One region of the Sanguibacter sp. 25GB23B1 genome, then DNA from elsewhere that is predicted to be linked to it. Evidence: predicted binding sites of a transcription regulator. Region 1 holds the regulator's gene; the other holds the start of a gene.

Region 1 (8,405 bases):
TGCACGGTGCCGGTGTTCGCCGATCCCTCGGTCGAGCGGTGGTGGGAGGCGTTCTTGCGCTCCAACGCCTCCTTGAACTTCGCCTTCGTGTCAGCGCTGACTGGGTTCTCGCGTTCGTTGCTGTCCTGCGTCATGTGCCGGACCTCCTCGTCTTGGTGCCTGTCCGTACCTGATGCACGTGCAAGACTTCCTCACTTCACGTGCCGTGGCCAGCCGATTTCCAGCTGGCCGAGGTCGTGCTGCCGCTGCTCCGCCGAGCGGGCAGCCGACCCACCGTAGCGCGCCACGGATCCTCGGACCTCAGTCGTCTCGGACGGCGTCGTCCGAGACAGGCTGCTCTCGGGCGACACGAGCCTGCTCGTGCTCCATGCGCAAGAGGTTGATCGCCGCCTCGAAGTCGTCGAGCGAGTCGAAGGCCTGATAGACGCTCGCGAACCTCAGGTAGGCGACCTCGTCGAGCTCGCGCAGCGGTCCGAGGATCGTCAGACCGATCTCGTACGCGTCGAGCTCTGCACTCCCGGTGGCACGCACCGACTCCTCGACGCGTTGCGCGAGCAGGGCGAGATCGTCCTCGCTCACCGGTCGCCCCTGGCATGCCTTGCGCACACCGCTCACGACCTTCTCGCGGCTGAACGGCTCGGTGACCCCGGAGCGCTTGACCACGGAGAGGCTTGCGGTCTCCAGGGTGGTGAAGCGGCGGTTGCACTGCGGGCACTGGCGACGTCGTCGGATGGACGCACCGTCGTCGGACGTCCGGGAGTCGACGACGCGCGAGTCCGAGTGGCGACAGAACGGGCAGTGCACGGTACCTCCATCTACGGCAGCGGCGACCGGTCGGGATGAGGTCGCGTGTCCACCGCAACCCTACGCGCTCCCGACGCCGCCCAGCGCTCGGCGCACCACGGCCTCCCGCTCGTCTCTGCCGCCCGAAGTTCCCGCGTGCAGTGCGACGGAACCTGCACTCAGCGCAGCGGGACGAAGATCTGCTCCCCGGCCTCGAGGTCCGCCGAGGAGCGACCGTTGACCTCGATGATGAGGCTGACCACGTCTCGAAGGTCCTCACCGGGGTGCGCTACCGTCGACGCGATCGCCCACAGCGTCTCTCCCTGAGAGACGGTGTGCGGCACCACGTGCGTCGCCGCCTCGGGCGAGCCCGCGACCGCACGGCCTCCGAGGAGGAGCGCCGCGAGCATGAGGACGACGCCGACGGTCCACAGCACCACGCGACCTCGCCGAGTGATCGAGAGATCGCTGAGGCCGAGCCAGCCCTCGACGTCCGACCGGACGTGCGCGGGTCCCGACGAGATCGCCATCACGTGTGCCATGAGTACTCCTTCAGCGCCGCGCCGAGCCGGGCGACCCATCATCGTTCGAACACCTGTTCGTCGTACAACTGTACGAAAGATCTCCAGAAACGCAAGGGTCTGTCGCGACACGCTCGAACAGGTGTTTGATCCGATGCCCGAATCGCCCTAGTGTTGGGCACGACCCTCCGGGAGGTACTCGACCACGAGCCACTGACACCCGGGGCGCTCACCAGCACGGCAGCAGCAGACGGCTCGACAACGAGCCTCTCGACCGATCGACGACGGAGGCACATCGTGGCAGCAGGGGATACCACCCGGACGAACGACCGCACCCGCGGCACGGTGGTCCTCGTCGGCGACCCGGAGGTGTCTGCCGACGGGCTCACAGCGCGTCAGCGTCACGTGCTCGAGACCATCCGGAGCTCGATCGAGTCACGCGGGTATGCGCCGAGCATGCGCGAGATCGGGCTGTCGGTCGGCCTGACGAGCCCGTCGAGCGTCAAGCACCAGCTCACCGCGCTCGAGCGCAAGGGATTCCTCCGGCGCGACCCGAACCGCCCGCGCGCCATGGAGCTCGTCCACCAGGACGACTCCCGGGACGTCGAGCCTCTCGACGAGACCCACACGCTCAGGGACGCCCACGGCGAGAGCGCCGACAGCGACGCGCACCCGGCGCCGTCGTACGTGCCGGTGGTGGGTCGGATCGCCGCGGGAGGCCCCGTCCTGGCCGAGCAGGTCGTCGAGGACGTCTTCCCCCTCCCCCGACAGCTCGTCGGCGACGGCGACCTGTTCCTCCTGCGGGTCACCGGCGAGTCCATGATCGACGCCGCTATCTGCGACGGCGACTGGGTCGTCGTGCGTCGTCAGCCGGTCGCAGAGAACGGCGAGATCGTCGCGGCCATGATCGACGGCGAAGCGACCGTCAAGACATTCCGGCGCATGGACGGCCACGTATGGCTCATGCCCCACAACGCAGCGTTCTCGCCGATCCCCGGCGACGAGGCCACAGTGCTCGGGCGCGTGGTGAGCGTCCTGCGCAGCCTGTAGGTCAGCACCCAGCACGAGATCGGGCCCCTGGTACCCCCACGTGTGGGGGTACCAGGGGCCCGATCTGTCGGTGTGCAGTCTCGGTGCCCGGCAGTGACCAGCGGCAGATCCGCTCAGTAGCCGAACTTGCGCGCCACGGCCTTGAGCGCCGTCGAGGAGCGCTGCAGCCCCTTGATCTCCACCGGAGACAGCGGGACCGCAAGACGGTCCGTACAGCCACGTCGCCCGACGAGGGTGGGCACCGACAGGCAGATGTCGCTGATGCCGTAGTAGTCGTCGAGCAACGTGGAGACGGGCAGGACGCGATGCTCGTCGTTGAGGACCGCCTCGATGATGCGGGTCCCTGCGAGAGCGACCGCGTAGTTCGTCGCCCCCTTGCCCTCGATGATCCGGTAGGCCGAGTTCACGACCTCGTGCGCGATCTCGTCGCGGTCGCTCAGTGTCAGCGGCCCCCGACCTTCGATGCCGCTCCAGTCGAGCAGGGGCACCCCGCCGATCGTGGCCGAGCTCCACAGGGGGATCTCGCTGTCCCCGTGCTCACCGGCCATGTACGCGTGGACGTTCTGCACCGCGACGCCCGCATGCTCCGCGATGAGGTAGCGCAGCCGGGACGAGTCGAGGACTGTCCCGGACCCGAACAGCTGCGTCGGCGGGAGGCCGGAGATCTTCAGCGCGGCGTAGGTCACGATGTCCACGGGATTGGTCACCATGACGTAGATCGCGTCCGGTGCGACCTCGAGGAGGTCCGGGAGGATCTTCGACACGAGGCCGATCGTCGCCTCGGCGAGGTCGATCCGCGTCTGTCCGGGCTTCTGCTTCGCGCCTGCCGTGACCATGATGACGTCGGCGTCCGCGCACACGGCGACGTCGTCGGACCCGACGACCTCCGCCATCGGCATGAACTGGATCCCGTGGGCCAGGTCGAGCGCCTCGGCCTCGACCTTGGCCTTGTTGATGTCGAAGAGTGCGACGGTGCGTGCGGAACCGCGCATGAGCGCGGCGTAGGCCATCGTCGAGCCGACCGCGCCGGCTCCGACGACCGCCACCTTCGTCGTCTTGCGAGACCGGGGTGGTGCCACGGCGGTGCGGTCGAGGGTGCCGGTCTGATCAGCGTCGCTCATGCTTCCTCCAGCTGGTGATGAGTTCGGTCGTCACATGTCTCAGCCTAGGTCGGCGAGGCGCCGGAGTGCAGAGAGAGCGACAGTCGTGTCCGTCGTCCGCCAGAAGTCCGGCAGCGACTGCACGAGGAACGAACCATACCGGGCCGTGGCCAGCCGCGGGTCGAGCACCGCGACGACACCCTTGTCGGACATCGTCCGGATGAGACGTCCCGCACCCTGCGCCAGGAGAAGGGCGGCGTGCGTGGCCGAGACCTGCATGAACCCGTTGCCACCATGCGTCTCGATGAAGCGCGCGCGGGCCGCCTTGACGGGGTCGTCCGGCCGCGGGAACGGGATCCTGTCGATCATGACGAGACTGCACGCCGCGCCCGGGACGTCGACGCCCTGCCAGAGGGACAGCGTGCCGAAGAGGCAGGTCGCGTCATCCTCGGCGAACGCGCGCACGAGCGCCGGAAGCTGGTCGTCCCCCTGGCACAGGACGGGGAACGGGAGCCGCGGCCGCAGGAGCTCTGCGGCGCGCTCTGCGGCACGGCGGGACGAGAAGAGCCCGAGTGTCCGGCCGCCGGCCGCTTCCATGAGCGCGGCCATCTCGTCTGCTTGGGCGTCCGTGGTCGCCTGGCTCCCAGGTGTCGGCAGGTTCTTCGCGATGTAGAGGATGCCCTGCTTCGGGTAGTCGAACGGGCTCCCGACGTCGAGTCCCGTCCAGCGTGATGCCGACGGGACCGCAGCAGCAGTGGAGCTGGCGGCCGCTCCCGCCTCCCCCGGCTCCGTCGCGCTCTTCTCGAGCCCGACGGCCCGGGCGATCGGCTCGAAGGACTCACCGAGCGCGAGGGTTGCGGACGTGAGGATGCCGACCTTCTCGTCCCAGAGGTTGGTCCGCAGGAGCCCGGCGACCCCGAGCGGTGCGGCGTGCAGCTTGGACATTCCAGCACCGAAGCCGCCGTCGCCGCCCCGCGAGCACCACAAGACGTCGAAGCTGTTGGCGTCGCCCGCCATCCGCTCGGCGATCTCGAACACCATGAGCATGCTCGACGACGCCATCTTCAGTCCGCTGCTCGCGACGCTCCCGTCGGCGCCGGACCCGTTCGTCGTGTCGGGCTTGAGAGCCGTGACGAGGGCGCGCGCTGCATCGCGGACACCTGCGACCGCGAGCCGAGCCCCCTCGGGCAGACCGTCCGGGAAACGCTCCGCGGGAAGCCCGGCGAGCACCGACCCGAAGTCCGCCGCCGCCGCATCGAGATCGGTCGTCATGATCCCGCCGTGCCGCCGGGCCTGACGGGCGGCATGCTCGATCGACGCCACGGACATCTCTGCCGTGGCCGCCGACGTGACCCGGTCCGGGAGCTCGTGCGCCTCGTCGGCGACGATGACGGAGTGCTCGGGGAGCACGTTCGGCGACCCGGTGGCGGCGATCCCGAGCATCGCGTGGTTGGTCACCACGACGTCGGCCTCGCGGGCCGTGCCGCGCGCCCGCTCCGGATAGCACTCCTCGATGAGCGGGCACTTCTGCCCGAGGCACTCGAGCGCGGTGACCGAGACCTGGCGCCACACGCGGTCGGGCACACCAGGGACGAGGTCGTCGCGATCGCCCGACTCGGTGTCAGCGGCCCACTCGCGCACCCGGACGATCTGCTGACCCAGCCCGGACGGCGCGTCGGACACCTCGTCCGAGGACCCGCTCAGCGGCTCCGTCGGACCTTCGGTCCGTGGGAGGTCGAAGAGGGTGCCGGCGTCGTCGGGCGGATAGCCACCGGCGATCTTGTGCAGGCAGGCGTAGTTGTGCCAGCCCTTGAGCAGCGCGAGCCTCGGTGCCCGCGGCAGGTGCGGGGCGAGCGTGTCGGCGACGAGCGGCAGGTCCCGCGTCATGATCTGGCGCTGGAGTGCAAGGGTCGCGGTGGAGACGATGACACGTTCCCCGCTGTGCACGGCGTGGTGCACGGCCGGGACGAGGTACCCGAGGGACTTCCCGGTCCCGGTCCCCGCCTGGACGAGGAGGTGCTCACCGGAGTCCATCGCCCGGGCGACAGCCGCTGCCATCTCGTGCTGACCGTCTCGTCGAGTACCACCGAGCCGCCCGACAGCGAGGTCGAGCAGGTGGTCCACCGCGGCGCCGGCGTCCTGAGATGTCTTGGCGTCGCTCACCCGAGGAGTCTACGGTCCGTCGTGCGTGCGCCAGCCCGAGCCCACAGGTGCGTTCAGCCGTGGACCGCCGCGGCCGTCAGCTCGGCCGCGAGCTCGTCGTCCACGCGTCCTTGGACGAGCGTCCCCTCGCCCGTGTGCTCGAGGTGGTCGATCTCGCCCTCGAGGTGGACACGGTTGACCAGGTCCCCCCGGTCGTAGGGGACGACGAGGTCGACCTGCACGCCCGGGTGCGGCAACGACGCGGCGATGAAGTCGAGCAGCTCGGGGATGCCCTCCCCGGTGCGTGCGGAGACGACGAGGGTGTTGCGCTCCCGGCTGCGCAGCCGGGTGATGGTCTCGGCGTCGGCGAGGTCGGCCTTGTTGAGGACGATGACCTCGGGGACGTCCGCCATGCCCGGGATGTCTGCCAGCACGTGGCGGACAGCCTCGATCTGCCCCTCGGGGTCGGGGTGCGACGCGTCGACGATGTGCAGGAGGAGATCGGCGTCCCCGACCTCCTCGAGCGTCGAGCGGAAGGCCTCGACGAGCTGGTGCGGCAGGGATCGCACGAATCCGACCGTGTCGGCGAGCGTGTAGACCCGCCCGTCGGGCGTCTTCGTGCGGCGGACCGTGGGGTCCAGGGTGGCGAAGAGCGCGTTCTCGACGAGCACCCCGGCGCCGGTCAGCGCGTTGAGCAGGCTCGACTTGCCGGCGTTCGTGTAGCCGGCGATCGCCACGGACGGGATCGCGTTGCGACGGCGCGCGGCACGCTTGGTCTCGCGGGATGGTGCCATGGCCGCGATCTCGCGGCGGAGCTTGGCCATGCGGTCGCGGATACGACGACGGTCCAGCTCGATCTTCGTCTCACCGGGACCGCGCGATCCCATGCCGGCACCTGCGCCACCGACCTGACCACCGGCCTGTCGCGACATCGAGTCTCCCCAGCCGCGCAGGCGCGGGAGGAGGTACTCGAGCTGTGCGAGCTCGACCTGGGCCTTGCCCTCTCGGGACTTCGCGTGCTGGGCGAAGATGTCGAGGATGAGCGCGGTCCGGTCGACGACCTTGACCTTGATGATGTCCTCGAGCGCACGGCGCTGGGAGGGCGCGAGGTCGCCGTCGACGATCACGGTGTCGGCGCCGTTGGCGGCGACGAGGGCGGCCAGGTCCGCTGCCTTGCCCGAGCCCAGGTACGTCCCCGGGTCAGGGTTCTGACGGCGCTGGAGAAGTCCGTCGAGGACCTGGGACCCAGCCGTCTCCGCGAGCGCAGCGAGCTCACGGAGCGACACCTCGGCGTCGACGGCGTCCCGCGACCACAGGCCGACGAGGACGACGCGCTCGAGCCTCAGCTGGCGGTACTCGACCTCGGTGACGTCCTCGAGCTCGGTGGAGAGCCCTGCGACCCGGCGTAGTGCTGCTCGCTCGGCGAGGTCGATCTGGTCGCCGTCGTGGACGGAGTGGTCCGTGCCGCCGTCGGCGCGTGCGGTGCCGGCTCGTGCCAGGACCCGGGCGACCACGTCGCTGGCGAGGTCCCGTGCCGCCACTGCTGCCACGCCCGGGTCGATCGCCTGCGCCTGCTCCGTCGCGGCGTCGGGGGTCTCGGGGTGCGGTTCGTGGCTGTTCGGCATGCAGTCCTCATCTGTCGGTGCTGTGCGGTTCCTGTCATCAAGAGTCCCATGCGAGCGCCCACGTCGCGAAGCGATTTTGCGCAGGGCGAAGCGGATCGCACCGCCTCACCTACGATTGCCGACTGTGAGCGACGACGAGCAGGACCACTACTTCACCGCGACGCCCGCGTCGGCGGACGAGCGACGACGGATCCGCGTGCGCCTCGACGGGCAGGACCGTGAGGTGGAGACCGCCGGCGGGATCTTCTCCCCCGGTCGGCTCGACCTCGGAACGGAGGTGCTGCTCCGCTCCGTCCCAGCGCCACCCGACGGTGCGCTCCTCGACCTCGGGTGCGGGTGGGGACCCATCGCGCTGACCCAGGCGCTGCAGAACCCGCGGGCGACCGTGTGGGCTGTCGACGTCAACGAACGGTCGCTCGACCTCGTGCGCCGCAACGCTGAGATCCTCGGGATCACGACGATCCGTGCGGTCCGCCCAGACGACGTGCCGGAGGACGTCCAGCTCGCCGAGATCTGGTCGAACCCGCCCATCCGGGTAGGCAAGGCGGTGCTCCACTCGATGCTCGAGACGTGGATCCCGCGTCTCGCGCCAGGTGCGAACGCCTACCTCGTGGTCCAGAAGAACCTCGGTGCCGACTCGCTGCAGCGCTGGATCGCGGACCGGTTCCCCGCGGACGAGGTCCGGCGTGCCGCCAGTGCGAAGGGGTTCCGCGTCCTGCAGGTCACGCGCGCCTGACGAGCCCTCGGGTCAGGTCAGCCCGCGAGGTCGGTCAGGCCGTGCGCGACGAGCTCCGCCGGTCCGGCGAGCTCGACGTGCCCGTCGGGAAGCATCGTCACGCGCAGCGTCCCACCAGGAACCTCGACCAGCCAGACGTCGGGAGCCCCGTCGCCCGCCCACGCCCGGACGGCGAGCGCGGCAGCGCACGCACCGGTGCCGCAGGAGCGCGTCTCACCGACACCGCGCTCGTGGACACGCATCCGCACCCGCCCGACGACGCTGCCGTCGATGCTCGTCTCCTCCCCGAGGGGAACCACGAGCTCGACGTTGGTCCCCTGCGGCGGGACGGGCACGACGTCCGGGGCGCGCCAGAGCTCGGCCCGCTCGAGGTCGACGACGCTCGCGAGGGCGACGACGGTGTGCGGGTTGCCGAGGTCGACGCTCAGCGCGGGCCGGGCGACCTCTG
Region 2 (8,405 bases), on a different contig from region 1:
ACGCCCCGGGCTCGCGACCGTCCATTATGGCGGACGTGGAGGCGGTCCGAGGAACCGTCCCGTGATCGGCGCCGTACCGGCCCGTCGCGCGTCTCGGTCTACCATCGGGTGACCTTCCAGGGACTGCGACAGAGAACGGGGGCAGGGCGAGGATGACGGACATCGGTCTGACGGTGCCTGTGCGCGTGCTCCTCGTCGAGGACGACGACGGCGACGCGCTGCTCGTCGAAGAGCTCTTCGCCGATGCCGACCTCGCGGTCACGCTGAGCAGGGCCCGAACGGTCGCCGAGGCGCTCCTGCGGCTCGACGTCGACTGCGTCCTCCTCGACCTCGGGCTCCCTGACGCCGCAGGGCTCACGGCGGTCGAACGCGTCCGTGCCTCGCCGGAGGCTCCGGCGCTCGTCGTCCTCACCGGGCTGACCGGGAGCGACGTCGGGGTCGCTGCGCTCGCGGCAGGCGCGCAGGACTTCCTCGTCAAGCACGACGTCGACGCCGACATGCTCGCGCGCTCCGTTCGGTACGCGGTGCAGCGGCGGCTCCTCGACCTGCAGTCGCGGACGATCTACCGCAGCGAGATCCGGGCGGAGGAGACCGCTCGGCTCGAGCGGGCGCTGCTGCCCACCCCGTCGATCGTCGACGCGCGGCTCGCTGTGCACGTCGGCTACCTCCCCGGGGGCAACGGACTGCTCGGCGGGGACTTCTATGACGTCGTGGAGCGGCCGGACGGGTCCGTTCTGTGCATCGTCGGGGACGTCGCAGGTCACGGGCCTGACGAGGCGGCGCTCGGCGCGACGCTGCGGACCGCCTGGCGCACCCTCGTGCTCGCCGAGATCGACGATGCCCGGATCCTGCCGCTCGTGGAGCGCGTGCTGGTCAACGAGAGGTCTCGGCCGGAGACATTCACCACGCTGTGCCAGGTCGTGGTGTCTGCTGACAGGTCGAGCGCCAGCCTCTACCTCGCCGGGCACCACGCGCCGATCGTGCTGGGGGAGCCGAGCCGGGGTATCGACGCGGTGTGCCGGGGGCCCGCACTCGGGATCCCGGTCGACCTGGCGTGGCCGGCGCAGCACGTCGAGCTCGGCGAGGCGTGGTGGCTCATGCTCTACACCGACGGTCTTCTCGAGGCGACGATCCTCGATCAGGCCGACGTCGAGGGAATCGACGGAGAGGATCGGTCGCGGGATCGGAGTGCGGCTGGACGGGGCGCACCGCGACTCGGGCTCGAGGGTCTGCTCGAGGCGGTCGACGCGGAGTTCCGGCTCGGTACCGAGGACTTCGTCGGTCGCCTCTTGCACACCGTGCGGGACGCGCACGGGGGACGCCTCGCCGACGATGCCGCAGTGCTCCTCGTGGGCTGGGCCGGACCGTCCGGTCACGGCGGCGGGCAGCGGTCGGCGACCCTCGCCGACTCCGAGGAGTGGAGTTGAGAGGACTGCGAGGTCGAGGCGTGACGAATCACGACGAGGGCGCCGCACCTTCCACCCTGCGTCGCCAGCTGAGCATCACGCTCACGGCCGCCGGTGCGGCACTCCTGCTCGTCCTCACGGCGGCGGTGTACTCCCTCACCCAGGTGATCGCGCTGCAAGGGCGTGTCACGGGCTTCTCCTACGAGGTCATCGCGTCCGGGGACGAGCTCTACGGATGGCTCGAGGACGCGAGTACCGCGCTCGACTCGTTCGTCACGGTCGGCTACGAACCGACGCTCGCCCCGTTGGACGCCTCTCCCGAGTCAGCGACGCGGTCGGTTCGTACGGCGCTCGTCGACGAGCTGGGTACCGGGTCGCCGAGGGTCGCGGAGCTCGACTCCGCGGTCGCTGCTGCCCGCGCCTGGCACCAGGAGTACGCCGAGCCTGTGCTGGCGATCGCGCGGGCAGGCGGGAGCGATGCCGTCCCGGCGGACCTGGACCGGCTCGGGGCGTCGCTCCACTCCGCGGCACGCGCCGAGGCGCAGACGTTCACACAGGCGCTGCGCGCGGACCGTGATCTCGCGGCGCACGAGCTCTCCTCGTGGACGCAGGCGCTCTTCTTCGCTGTCGTGCTGCTGTCGCTCGCCGCGCTCGGCGCGGGGCTCGGGGTCTGGTTCACGCTCCGGCGTCGGATCCTCGAGCCGCTGGCAGACCTCGCAGCCAAGGCCGAGACCGTCAGCGCGGGATCTCTCGACCAGGCGGTGCGCACCCGTGCGCCCGGAGAGATCGCGTCCCTCGCGAACGCGGTGGACTCCATGCGGGTCGCGCTCGTGGACCAGATGGCAGCCGCCAGCGCGTCCCGTGCCGAGATCGCCGAGGCGCACCGGCAGGTCACGGAGCAGGCCGAAGAGCTGCGCCGCTCCAACCGCGACCTCGAGCAGTTCGCGTACGTCGCGTCCCACGACCTCCAGGAGCCGCTGCGCAAGGTGGCCAGCTTCACCCAGCTCCTCCAGAAGCGCTACGGAGGTCAGCTCGACGAGCGTGCCGACCAGTACATCGAGTTCGCCGTGGACGGCGCCAAGCGCATGCAACGCCTCATCCAGGACCTCCTGGGTTTCTCCCGGGTCGGGCGCTCTCTCGACGAGCCCCGGCCGGTCGAGCTGGCGGGCGCTCTGCAGGCCGCGCTCGTCAACCTTGAGCCGATGCTCGAGGGGAGGGGCGCGCGTGTCGAGGTCTCCGACCTCCCGACCGTCCTCGGCCAGCCGACGCTGCTCGTCCAGCTCTTCCAGAACCTCGTCGGGAACGCCGTGAAGTTCAGCGCACCCGACCGGTCACCTGTGGTCCAGGTCGGCGCGGTGCGTCGCGGCTCCGGCTGGGAGCTCTGGTGCACGGACAACGGGATCGGGGTCGACGCGCAGTACGCCGACCGCATCTTCGTCATCTTCCAGCGTCTGCACCCGAAGGACGTCTACGCCGGGACCGGTATCGGGCTCGCGCTGTGCAAGAAGATCGTGGAGTACCACGGTGGAGACATCTGGGTGGACACCACACCACACGACCCAGACGGCGGCACGCGCGGCACGACGATCCGCTGGACCCACCCCGATCCGGTCGAGGCGCCCACCGGCGAGGTGGGTGTCAACGACGCCGTCGTGGTGGAGCTATCCTCATCGACTGACGCATCGACGTCGACAGACGACGCGGCCGAGCCCACAGGGCGTGCCGTGGAGAATCCCGAGGAGAGACAGTGATCGGACCGATCGACGTCGTGGAGGTCCTGCTGGTCGAGGACGACCCGGGCGACGTGCTCATGACCCGCGAGGCCTTCGAGCACAACAAGGTCGCGAACCACCTCACCGTCGTCAACGACGGCGTGAGCGCGATCGAGTACCTGCGCAAGCAGGGTCCGTACGTCGACGCCGTCACGCCGGACCTCATCCTCCTCGACCTCAACCTCCCTCGGATGGACGGCCGCGAGGTGCTTGCAGAGCTCAAGGCCGACGACGAGCTCCGCAAGATCCCCGTCGTGGTCCTCACGACGTCCGAGGCCGAGGAAGACGTCGTGCGCGCGTACTCGCTCTACGCCAACGCGTTCGTGACGAAGCCGGTCGACTTCGACCGGTTCATCGAGGTCGTGCAGAAGATCGACGACTTCTTCGTCTCGGTCGTCCGGCTCCCGTCTCGCTGACCGAGGATCGTCCGGGTCGGCGCGGCCGGGAAGAAATGCGCGCTCGGACGTGTTTGACCTGTCGATCGTCTGAACACGGCTCGGTGGACCTGTCCACGGGCCACACCGACAGGAGGACCCAGGTGCTTGACCCTCGCGGGCTCTACGAGATCGACACCGAGGTGGAAGGTGCGAGCGGCCTCGACGCTGCCGTCGGCGGCACGGGTCCGGTACTCGTCAACGCGCTCCGCGGGCTGGTCGACGCGGGAAGCACCGGCGCTCTCGCCGTCGAGCACCTGCTGTCTGCGTCGGAGACGTCGCGACTCGTCACCTTCGACATCGACCAGCTGCTCGACTACCGCTCCAAGCGTCCGACCATGGTCTTCGACTCGAACGCGTTCTCGAGCTACGACGCGCCCGTCCTCGCGATCGACGTCGCCCACGACACCGAGGGGACGCCGTTCCTCGTGCTCCACGGGAGCGAGCCGGACGTGCAGTGGGAGAGGTTCGTCGCCGCTGTGTGCTCGCTCGTCGAGCGCTTCGGCGTCTCCCTGACGGTCGGCATGTACGGCATCCCGATGGGCATCCCGCACACGCGTGCGATGTCGGCGACCGCGCACGCGACCGACAGCACGCTGATCGGCCACGCCACGTCCTGGTTCGGGAAGGTCAAGGTACCGGCGAGCGTCGCCAACCTCCTCGAGCTGCGGCTGGGTGAGGTCGGCCGCGACGCGATCGGGTACGCGGTGCACGTCCCGCACTACCTCGCACAGTCGGCGTACCCGCCGGCCGCGATCGTCGCGCTCAACCACGTCGAGGCGGCGACCGGGCTCTCCCTGGGGACGGACGCGCTCGTCACCGCGGCTGGAGAGGCACGAGAGTCGATCGAGCGTCAGGTCGCGGAGTCCGAGGAGGTCGCCGAGGTCGTGCGTGGACTCGAGGAGCAGTACGACGCCTTCGCGCGCTCGGCCGAGCGAGGCAGTCTGCTCGCCGATGCTGCTCCGATCCCGACGGCCGACGAGCTCGGTGCTGAGTTCGAGCGCTTCCTCGCGCAGCAAGGGCCCGACGCGCCGTAGCGGCCCGCGGCCGGTGCGGTGGTCCCGGGCGGTCGCGAGAACGCCCCGGCGCGGTCCTCAGCGCTCCGGGGGCGCCGGGTGCGGCTCGCCGTCCCGCTGGACAGGGGCGTGGCCGGCGAACTGTTCCGTCTCGGCGCCGGTCGAGAGGATGTGTGCGGGGACCGCGAGGGAGCGCAACGACCGGGCGAGGCCCGCGGAGCTGAGGGTGTCGGACCGCTGACCGCTGACCGGCGTCCGCAGGGCGAGGACGAGGTTTCCGTACCTGCGGCCCTTGAGAAGACCTGGCTCGGAGACGACAGCCACCTCACCGTGCCACGGGTCGGCCGACGTGGCACTGGAGGGCTCGCTCCGTGCCCGCGAGGCTGCGGCGGCCTCGGCGCGAGCGAGTGCGGCGCGCAAGGTCGCCACCTCCGCACGCGCGGCGCTCAGCGGTGGTCTGTCGGCGCAGTTGACGAGGTAGAGCCCTCCGGGGCGCAGGACACGCAGGACGTCGTCGACGAACTCGCCCGTGACGAGGTGGTGCGGAGTGCGGTCCCCGGCGAACACGTCACGGATGACGACGTCGGCGCTCGCACTCCCGAGCGTCGCGAGCTCAGCACGGGCGTCGCCTGCGCGCAGGCGCAGGCGAGGGGAGCGAGGGAGCTCGAACCAGGTCCGGACGAGCTCGAGGAGGCGGGCGTCGATGTCGATGCCGATCTGGCGCGAGCCCGGTCGGGCGGCGTCGAGGTACCGCGCCATCGCGCACCCGGCTGCACCCAGGTGGACCGCGTCGAGCGGACCGGGCGGGACGCGCTCGAGGACCGCGCACATGATCTCCATGTACTCGAAGCCGACGTTCGTCGGGTCGTCGAGATCGACGTACGAGCTCGGGACGCCGTTGACGTGGACGGTCAGGGCCCGTGGGCTGTCCCGGTCGGCGACGAGCTCCACGGTGCCCGACGACGTCTCGACGGAACCCTCCGGGAGCAGCGTCTGGGTCGAGCCCTTGCGTGTCAGTGGTCCGGAGGAGGATGTGTTGCGAGAGGAGCGGCGAGCCATCGCCCCAGACTAGGCGTCCCAGGTCCCCGCCCGGCACGGTGGACGTCGATCCGCGACGAACGTCTTGACAGCATTCGAACAGATGTTCGACACTTGGAGTGGGAGGACCGACATGACAACCGCACCAGCACCTCTGCACCCCGGGAGCACGGCACCGCTCTCTCGCAGCGTCCTCGAGCTCGTCCGTCGGTGCGACGGTGAGCTGTTGGCTGCGCAGCTCGCCTCGGACCCCGCTGAGCGCTTCACCCACGGACACCTCGCCGCGCTCCGGCTGGCGGGCGCTGTCCTCTCGGCGGAGCCCCAGCGACCCGCTCGACGCGGAGCGAGCAGCGCATGGCGGAGACTCGCCACGCAGGAGCCGGCGCTCGCTCCGTGGGCGACCTTCTTCGAGTCGGGTGCGAGCGTACGGTCGGCGATCGATGCCGGGCGGACGTCCGTCGTCGACGACGCGCTCGCCTCCAGGTGGGTCGCCGCCGCTGAGGACTTCCGCGACGCCGTCTGCGTCCACCTGGGGATCGATCCGTTCAGCGATCTCGGTCCGAGCGTGCGGCGGGCGTCGTGAGCCGTGGTCCGCGGTCGACCGCACCGCGCCGGTCCTGGGGGGAGGACGACTCCACCGCGTCGATCCTCCACGTGGACATGGATGCGTTCTTCGCCTCGGTCGAGGTTGCTCGGCGACCGCACCTGCGAGGCCGTCCGGTGATCGTCGGGGGTGCGGAGCGGGGTGTGGTGCTCGCCGCCACCTACGAGGCGCGCGCCTTCGGAGTGAGGTCCGCCATGCCGGTCGGCATGGCGAAGAGGCTCTGCCCGCAGGCGACCTACATCACGCCTGACCTGCCCGCATACCGCGAGGTGTCGCGAGGGGTGATGGAGCTCTTGGGCGAGGTGACGACCCTCGTCGAGGCGATCAGCGTCGACGAGGCGTTCCTCGACGTGAGCGGTGCGCGTCGGCGGCTGGGCTCGTCCACGGCGATCGGCGCATCGATCCGTGAGAGCGTCCGTGCGCGGTTCGGCATCACCTGCTCGGTCGGTGTCGCGTCCTCCAAGTTCGTCGCAAAGCTCGCGTCCACGCACGCGAAGCCGGACGGCCTCATGCTCGTCCCACGCGAGGCGACGGTGCCGTTCCTCCACACCTTGCCGGTCGGGGCCCTCTGGGGGGTGGGAGAGAAGACGGAGCAGAACCTCGCGCGCTGGGGCATCCTCACCGTCGAGCAGCTCGCGACGACCGACCCGACCGTGCTCCGGCACATCCTCGGTACTGCTGCCGGTGACCATCTCCTCGACCTGTCCTGGGGCCGTGACGCTCGCCCGGTCGAACCGGTCCGGAGGGAGCAGAGCATCGGCGCGGAGAGCACGTTCGGGCGGGACGAGTACACGACCTCGGTCGTCGAGTCGAAGATGCTGGCGCTGGCCGACCGGTGTGCTGCGCGGCTCCGACAGCGCGAGCTGCTGACCCGAACAGTGAGCGTCAAGGTCCGCACGAGCGACTTCCGCACGCTCACCCGGTCGCGAGCGCTCCCGTCGCCCACGGACAGCGGGCAGGAGATCTACCTCGCCGCGCGCCAGCTGTACTCTGCCGTCGACCTGCGCGGTCTTCCTGTCCGGCTCGTCGGGGTCCGTGCAGAGACGCTCGAGGCCCGGGGGCAGGCGGCGATCCAGCTGACCCTCGACGACGCGGTCGGGGACGTCTCGGAGCAGCAGCGTCAGGTGGAGTCCGCGATGGACGACGTCCGGCGGCGTTTCGGGGATCACGCGATCGGCCCGGGAGCGGCGAAAGACCGTTGGACTACCATCATGCGAGATGTCGAACTATCCTGATGGATACCAAGGCCCAACGAACAAGAGTGCGGGGGTAGAGATGCCTCTGTCCGAATACGAACAGCGTGTTCTGGAACAGATGGAGCGAGAGCTCACGTCTGACGACCCGCGGCTTGCGACGACGATGAAGTCGACGACGCCGCGATCGAGTGTGCGATACGTGATTGCCGGGATCGGCCTCGTGGTCGGTCTCCTCGCACTGGTGCTCGGGGCGGCCCAGTCCGTGCCGTGGGTGGGTGTCATCGGCTTCATCGTCATGTTCGCAGCGGTCGCCTACGCCTTCGCGCAGCCGAAGAAGGCAGCCTCAGGGCCACAGGGGATCGTGTCCGACAGCGGAGAGGTCCGCAAGCCCGGGGCGAGCGGATCGAGCAAGCGGTCCACCGGTCGACCGACGAAGCCCTCGAAGGGCAGCGGGTCGTTCATGCAGCGGCTCGAGGAGCGATGGGAACGCCGCAGTCGAGGAGACGGCACCGACTGATCAGGTCGGACGAGGCCTCACCACCTCGCCGACCCGTTCCGCGACGCGGATCACCAACGACAGCAGGAGCCGGGCGCGAGCCCGGCTCCTGCTGTCGTTGCGCGGGTAGCTCGGTCGACCCGGCGGCCGGCTGATCTCCCGGGCACCTGTCCCCGCTGCGAGCGGTCCGTGCCGGCGGCCGCACCGCGCACTCCCGGTTCCTCGCTCCTGCCGTCCCGCCGACGTGCCGGTCGGCATGCGGACCGGTGTCGAGCCCGCAACCCTCCACATCCCTCCCCGGACGTCGCCATCTCCATGCCGAGGGCGCTCTCCCGCCGGTTCTGGCCCGCAGAGTTCGGTGCTTTTCTCTGCTGACGCCATTTCCGCGTTCCGCCCCGAGAAATCCCTCCACCACCCACCACCCACCTCACCTGCAGGTTTAT

The links. The regulator LexA, encoded in region 1, represses DNA repair genes until DNA is damaged. The targets are predictions, from matches to a motif close to TCGAACANNTGTTCGA.
Region 2: ABKW26_RS10875 (SAV_6107 family HEPN domain-containing protein) is a predicted target of LexA. The motif match lies at 5,762-5,777, and genes of this name have one in related genera.

Annotation. Positions count from the first base shown of each region.
Region 1 is NZ_JBDYKL010000016.1:72,512-80,916, reverse strand. Features, by position in the region: gene ABKW26_RS10835 (DUF5302 domain-containing protein) at 1-134, opposite strand, end outside; gene nrdR (transcriptional regulator NrdR) at 301-804, opposite strand; gene ABKW26_RS10825 (LysM peptidoglycan-binding domain-containing protein) at 963-1,325, opposite strand; gene lexA (transcriptional repressor LexA) at 1,650-2,354, shown strand; gene ABKW26_RS10815 (L-lactate dehydrogenase) at 2,468-3,475, opposite strand; gene ABKW26_RS10810 (ATP-dependent DNA helicase) at 3,515-5,617, opposite strand; gene hflX (GTPase HflX) at 5,671-7,221, opposite strand; gene ABKW26_RS10800 (methyltransferase) at 7,346-7,957, shown strand; gene dapF (diaminopimelate epimerase) at 7,975-8,405, opposite strand, start outside.
Region 2 is NZ_JBDYKL010000017.1:3,675-12,079, forward strand. Features, by position in the region: gene ABKW26_RS10850 (SpoIIE family protein phosphatase) at 153-1,427, shown strand; gene ABKW26_RS10855 (ATP-binding protein) at 1,448-3,157, shown strand; gene ABKW26_RS10860 (response regulator) at 3,154-3,594, shown strand; gene ABKW26_RS10865 (PAC2 family protein) at 3,717-4,649, shown strand; gene ABKW26_RS10870 (fused MFS/spermidine synthase) at 4,707-5,687, opposite strand; gene ABKW26_RS10875 (SAV_6107 family HEPN domain-containing protein) at 5,800-6,249, shown strand; gene dinB (DNA polymerase IV) at 6,246-7,505, shown strand; gene ABKW26_RS10885 (DUF3040 domain-containing protein) at 7,546-7,983, shown strand.